DNA from 3 places in the Paenibacillus cucumis (ex Kampfer et al. 2016) genome. Region 2 is predicted to be linked to each of the others. Evidence: riboswitches for the same ligand, from Rfam matches in the RefSeq annotation. Region 2 holds a riboswitch; each other region holds the start of a gene.
The links. Region 2 has a riboswitch for cyclic di-AMP ahead of H7T88_RS13100 (resuscitation-promoting factor). Riboswitches for the same ligand answer to the same signal wherever they lie in the genome.
Positions count from the first base shown of each region.

Region 1: linked by a shared signal. The riboswitch ahead of H7T88_RS21380 (hypothetical protein) and the one ahead of H7T88_RS13100 (resuscitation-promoting factor) in region 2 are both predicted to bind cyclic di-AMP.
Region 3: linked by a shared signal. The riboswitch ahead of H7T88_RS16815 (3D domain-containing protein) and the one ahead of H7T88_RS13100 (resuscitation-promoting factor) in region 2 are both predicted to bind cyclic di-AMP.

Region 1 covers NZ_JACLIC010000038.1:3,998-6,266, reverse strand. The annotation lists gene H7T88_RS21390 (Nramp family divalent metal transporter) at 1-60, shown strand, start outside; gene H7T88_RS21385 (HAD family hydrolase) at 191-889, opposite strand; gene H7T88_RS21380 (hypothetical protein) at 1,047-1,475, opposite strand; cyclic di-AMP (ydaO/yuaA leader) riboswitch at 1,594-1,769, opposite strand; gene H7T88_RS21375 (glutathione peroxidase) at 2,148-2,269, shown strand, end outside.
Region 2 covers NZ_JACLIC010000022.1:13,166-15,434, forward strand. The annotation lists gene H7T88_RS13095 (TatD family hydrolase) at 1-272, shown strand, start outside; cyclic di-AMP (ydaO/yuaA leader) riboswitch at 514-767, shown strand; gene H7T88_RS13100 (resuscitation-promoting factor) at 1,037-2,221, shown strand.
Region 3 covers NZ_JACLIC010000025.1:122,602-124,870, forward strand. The annotation lists gene H7T88_RS16810 (amino acid ABC transporter ATP-binding protein) at 1-509, shown strand, start outside; cyclic di-AMP (ydaO/yuaA leader) riboswitch at 695-891, shown strand; gene H7T88_RS16815 (3D domain-containing protein) at 894-1,565, shown strand; gene H7T88_RS16820 (polysaccharide deacetylase family protein) at 1,697-2,269, opposite strand, start outside.

The DNA of each region.
Region 1 (2,269 bases), on a different contig from region 2:
GCCGCTATCATCGTTGTGCTGAATGTGTATTTAATCATCCAGACCATCATGCTGTTCTAGTTTATATATGAAAAGGCCGATTCGCTGTTGGTATTGATCCCAACGCAAATCGGCCTTCTTTGTATCATTATTGTGATACGCTCTAATACCCTCATACCTTTAATCTACCCCACACGATCTAACCTGAGACTCATATAGATTTGCCTGCATCCTCATCGGGTATGAGTAGCGGCAGCAGTTCATCTAGGGACTCCACCGTCCAATCTGCACGCTCGTCATCCGAAAGCTCTGGCTGGAACCTTCCGTATCCTTGCAAAATGCGAATGGTGCGTAAGCCTAAACTACGTGCTGGCATAATATCATTATCAATTCGATCTCCAATCATAACCGCTTCTTCCGGCGCGCATCCAGCTTGCTTCAGAGCAACCGCATACAACTCCGGATCAGGCTTGGACACCCCTTCTTCTGCCGAACAGGCCAGGACATGGACATATTTACGAAGTCCGTAGCTTTCCAGCCTCGCTTCAGTCCCAGGACTCTGATTCGCAATGATGCCAATGCGATAGTGATGCGAAAGCTGTTCAAGCACCTTGGTTGCAGAAGGAAACGGTTGCTCCAATTCTTTATGGAATTTCAGCTTGTCCTGAATCTGAATGCGGTGATCTTCATCATGAATATATGTACGTATGGCCACTTTCATGGGCCACTGTTCATAATTACGGTAACAGGTAGCAAACAGTTCTCTTACCGCCTCAATCTTTACTGGATAGCCGTAATCATTCGCTTCCCGAACGAATTGCCCAATAATATCATCTACAGGCTCCCATTCGTCCACCAGCGTATCCCCCACATCAAAAAACAACCACTTCAATCCGGCAATATCCGGCACGCTGATTCCTCCTCGTTAGCTGCAGGTTATCCCTCGCTTCTATACTACCGTACTGTTTCCATAAAAAAAGAAGACCCACGACAAGCATGAGTCTCCTCAAATTCCGTTAGTCTATACCTGCAATTATAACAGGCGTCTTACCTTGGATCAATGTCAATCACAAGCTGCTCACTTCAGCCTCCGGTTTATTGCAGCTATTAAGAAGGAACCCGACTTCTCCATTCAGTGAATACACAATTTTATCGGCGCCCATTCCACGATAAATCCCTTTAGGATGGCTCTGCTCCGTGATCACACACAAGGACTTCGATGTCCAAGAGCGACAAATTTGAAGATAGCGGCATGTCAAGTTCAGACTGTTCTCAAAAATAAATACATTGCCTACACTGCCTTGCGGCAAAAACCATTTCTCAGCAGCTGCTGTATTCATACGGATGACGTGTTCCACGCCAAGACGGCGAAGTTTGCGCTCCTCATCAGCACTGTTCGTCAGAACGGCAAATGGCATTTTTTTATACATCAGCAATTTCACAAATTTACGTCCAGCTTCATTCGGAGCGGTTACCAAAATCATCTCTTTATCCATTCTTCGTTCCTCCCTTGGCGTGAAAAGACAACAAAAAAAGAAGCGTGGGGACCAAGGCCTCCGAAACGCTTCTTAAATAATCCATGACGAAAGCGCCATGAACCAGCGTGCGGTTTGTTGCCTCTCCCTTTAACGCTTACGAGGTTAGCTGACGGATTCGGGCGCGAGAGTCGCCCTATTTCCGGATTTCACCGAAAAATTCACCCCATGAATGTCCGCTGCTGTCATACAGCCCATTCTGTTGGTTCCCCCGTTTTCCATACACAATGAATGGAAACTCAGCGATTAAAACATCGTTCGTAAATCTTGAGTATAAGACCGATCGATATTATCGTTTGTTTCGTTTTTCAGGTACAATTTAATTAAAATTCAAATTACGCTATGAATCATACACCCGTACCATGATCATGTAAAGTGCATACAGATCACCGAATCGCCAGATTTCCGGCAATAACCTTTGATAATAACGCTTACAATGAGGTCATACGCTATCCTTCTCTTCCAAGCTACCTAATTCTCAACCGCACAAAAATTGATTCATGTATTTCTCATCCATTTTGGAGTCCAGCAAGCGAATGGTTATAACAACGCTAAATCCAAATAAGTTTTGCATTATTTAATTGTTTAAAATATAATAAGTATATTAAGAATAACAGGATGGAGGCGTACCCCATGTCAGTCTATGATTACAAAGTAAACACCCTTCGCGGACAAGAGATTGAGATGTCCCAATATCGCGGCAAAGTGTTGTTAATTGTGAATACCGCAAGCCAGTGCGGTCTCACCCCTCAATT
Region 2 (2,269 bases):
TGGATTTAGGGTTCCATCTGTCCTTCGGAGGACCGGTCACTTTCAAAAATGCCAAGCAACCGAAAGAGGTGCTCGCCAAGGTTCCGATGGATCGATTTTTCTTAGAAACGGACTCCCCGTATCTCACACCGCATCCTTATCGTGGAAAACGAAATGAGACAGCGCATGTACGTCTGGTTGCTGAAGCAGCTGCGGAAATTAAAGGCATTTCGGTAGAGGAAATTGCTGCAATTACCACCAAAAATGCCATGGAACGATTTGGGATTCGATAAGAAAACGAGTAAATCGGGTGAAAAAGGGAGATACAGAGAGGTAATTTGCTCTTTGTCTCGAATAATTGCAGAATATTACAATATTTTAACCAAATATTTAGAAAAACGTACTTGATCCGTGCTTTACAACATGCATCAAAACAGGATATCATCTTTTCAGTGAATTGTTGCGCGGAAAATTGGACAGATGTTCGGGGGATGAACAAAGGGACACTTTCCGATGAGACAACATTACTTTCATGAATCAATCTCGCTGAGTCTCCGTTAACGGAGAGCGGGGGAACCAATAGGGCTTAAACATCGGTGATTCTAGCCGGTGCGCATCGTTCGCTGACCCAAAAGCAGCGGAATGTTCTGCGAAGCCGTATTTGATTTCTTCTTTGGGTCTCGGGGTGAATTCAAGGGCGTCCGCCATGAGCGGGTGACCTAAGATAGGGCGGCTCTCTTTCGCCCGAACCCGACAGCTAACCTCGCAAGCGGAAAAAGAGAGGCAACCTCGTGCATGAATTTCCGATATTCAAAATCATTCGGAAGCCACGAAAGGGTCTCTTACACTCTTTCTTTGGCTTTTTTTGTTTTGAATAAAAGAAATATTGTCATCATACGGTATGTATTCAGGAGGATGACATCATGTTGCGAAGAGGGGTTCATGGTGCAGAACCGGTCATTATCTCTGATCTGTGTTCTGTAGAAAAATTGTTATAGTCGCGTCAAAGACATCATGCATTACTTTAGACGGCGAGGCTATGAAGGAGGACGGAGAAGTGGGCATATTCCAACCAGAAGAGACCCATGAGTCACGATCATCCAGTAAGTCTTTCGCGTTGCGGTGGAAGCATGAGAACTTGCGTCAAATGGCATTGATCGCGATATTCTCAATTGCGCTTGCAATCATGATCTTGTTAGTCGTTTACGGTCAGGCCGGGAAGCAGGTTTCACTGGTTATTGACGGCAAAGCTCAAGTGGTAGAGACTCGTACAGGAATGCTTCAGGAAATGCTGGAGGAGCAGTCAATCACAGTCAGCCCTCACGACAAGGTATCCATGCCCATGAATGGGGCGATTACCGACGGAGACCGAATCGTTATTGAGCGGGCCGTTCCAGTTAAAATCACGGCAGACGGAGACACCAAGACTCTTTATACAACCGATTCATCGGTACAGGGTGTAATTCAGCAATCAGGTATTCAAGTTGAAGATCATGATAAAGTGTATCCAGCGCTCGGAACCGCAATTAAAGCGGATATGAAGATTCGTGTAGTGCGTGTAACAAAGCATACAGTGGATGTGAAACAACCGATTGCTTACAAGGTTGTGAAAACGGCAGACCCAAGTTTGTTCCAAGGGGATAACCGTGTTGTAGTGAAAGGCAAGGAAGGCACAATTGTGCAACATATCGAAAAGGTATTTCAAGATGGAGAACTTGTCTCCAAAAAAGTGGTAGGTAAAACGGTCGCCACCAATCGTGTAGATAAAGTGATTGCGGTAGGTACAAAGGCTAAACCGGTTGTGAAGGAACCTGAGGTTCAATTGGTATCGGCCAAAACTTCGACGACCAAAAAAGCTGTAACAACGAACTCGAAGAAAACATCTGCCTCGGGCAGCAAGGTGATTACGGTCTCCGGGAATTCTTTTAAATACTCTAAAGTTTTGAAAAATGTATCGATGACAGCCTACTCTTCTGAAGAGCCGGGTATTGGTACAAAAACAGCTTCCGGTACTCGTGTAACGGAGGGGCGCACCATTGCAGTTGATCCCAAGGTCATTCCAATCGGCTGGTGGGTATACATTGAGGGCCTCGGCTTCCGTCGTGCGGAAGATACAGGCGGCGCTATTAAAGGCAACAAAATTGACGTTTATTACGACAGTGTGAAGCACGCCCTGAATTTCGGACGTAAAAAAGGCAAAACGGTCTATGTGATTGGTCCAGTTAAGCCGGAAGCGAACTAAAATCGTTTTACTTTGAAATGGGAATGCTATAAAATAGTTGCATGAATG
Region 3 (2,269 bases), on a different contig from region 2:
TTAATGCTACACGTGAGAAGATGGGCATGGTGTTCCAGCATTTTAATCTGTTCCCTCATAAAACGGTTCAGCAAAATATTACGATTGCTCCAATCAAGGTGAAGAAACAATCCACGGATGAGGCTAACAAAATTGCCGAGGATCTCCTGAAGACAGTCGGTTTGGCGGACAAAAAAGATGTATATCCTAACCAGCTGTCCGGTGGTCAAAAGCAACGGATTGCCATTGCAAGAGCACTCGCGATGCAGCCGCATGTGATGCTGTTTGACGAGCCAACATCGGCCCTTGATCCGGAGATGGTCGGAGAGGTATTGGAAGTCATGAAACGGCTTGCTGAAGGCGGAATGACGATGGTCATTGTAACGCATGAGATGGGTTTTGCGCGTGAGGTGGGAGACCGCATTCTGTTCATGGACGGCGGCGTCATCGTTGAGGAAGGTACCCCGGATGAAGTGTTTGGTGCGCCAAAACATCCGCGTACGCGAGACTTTCTTGCAAAAGTACTTTAATTCATGCCATTCCGTATATAGAATCAAATGAATAACGGCGTTATCGGATCGAAAGATCCGGTGACGCTTTTTTGTTGTTTGCAGAAAAGGTAGAGCTGAAAAAGTAACTTTTCTGTTACCTGTAAAATGAATTAAAACGCCAAATGGAAACATTTACTACAGCTTAAGGTTACAAATTTGTGATATATTCAAGACTGCCGAAACTTCCGAAGCGGAAGTGCGGGGGACGTAACAATGCAGACATAGTTAATGATTTGAGAAATATGCTGCTTGGGGTGAATTAGGAATACATAATGCTTCAGCATGTCACGTACAGCCTATAGGGTGGGTTCCTCCATCCGAATCCGACAACTAACTTCGCAGGCATCATGAGGGAGGAAGACCATGCATAACAAGAAACGTTTAGCCAAAACAGCCATCGCACTACTGACATCCATTCTATTCATTCAAGCCGTTCCGGCTCACGCGGATTCCGTTCATGTGGCCAAAGAAGGGGATACCTTCTTCACCTTATCCAAGCAATACGGCGTTGATATGAACACATTAATTAAAACGAATAAAGACATCTCACCTTATAACATCTATGGTGGTTTGAAAATTACAATCCCAGGTAACGAAAACAAAGTAGAAGCGGCACCAGTTCAAGCGAAGTCGCAGGAAAAAACGGTGACTGCTGCAAGCCTGGACGTGAATACAGATAATAAAGTGGTACAGGCTTGGGGGAAAACATTCGACTATAGCAAAACGCTTAGTGTTAAAGCAACAGCGTATTCCGCAGATGCTTCCGAGAATGGTGGATGGGGCCCCGTTGATTATTTTGGCAACCCGCTCGAACTCGGCACAATCGCAGTGGATCCCAAGGTTATCCCTTTTGGAACCAAGGTATTAGTGACAGGGCATACACACCCTGGATTGCCGAAACAGGCTTTCGTAGCAACGGCTTTGGATGCAGGTAGCGCGATCAAGGGAAATCGTATTGACATCTTTATCCCTGGAAGCAAACAGTTCGTTAGTTCGTTTGGTTTTCAGGATATTGAGTTGTACATTTTAAAATAAGGCTTAAACCCTCTCATTTATGGATGTGAGGTCATAAGTTGAATTGAGCATTAATAAACAGGGTGTTCTTTCTTGCGTAATCATGATAGGCATAATTCATGACGACGTAGAGGGACACCCTGTTCTTTCAATTATTGTTTCTCTTTTGGCAGTTTAAGCATCTCGTCCAATGTAACTAATTCATATCCTCGGTTTCGCAATTCCTCAATAACCTCAGGCAAAGCCTCTACTGTACCTTTCAGGTTCGAACCTGTACCGCCGCCAGCATGTTGTAATACGATGGAACCAGGTTTCACCGCGGTGAGAATATTATGTTTTACCTTTTCCTTGTCTAGTCCCTTCCAATCGAGAGAATCCACATTCCAATTCACGATGCTGTAATGCTGTTTTGCAGCCCATCTCAACTGTTCTTCGTTAATGTCCCCATACGGAGGACGAATCATTTTGGGCGTATACCCCGTCAGGCGGTGAATGATATCGCCGGTATGTAGTATTTGTTTGCGAAAGGCAGTCATTGATAATTTGCTGAATTCAGGATGATTGTAGCTGTGATTGCCAACGATATGTCCTTCTTTCACCATCCGTTTCACCAAGTCCGGGTGTTTCTCCGCACGGCTGCCAACAACAAAAAAAGTAGCACGAACCTTATATTTTTTTAATACATCAAGTACCTGCGGTGTAAATCTTGGATCAGGTACATCATC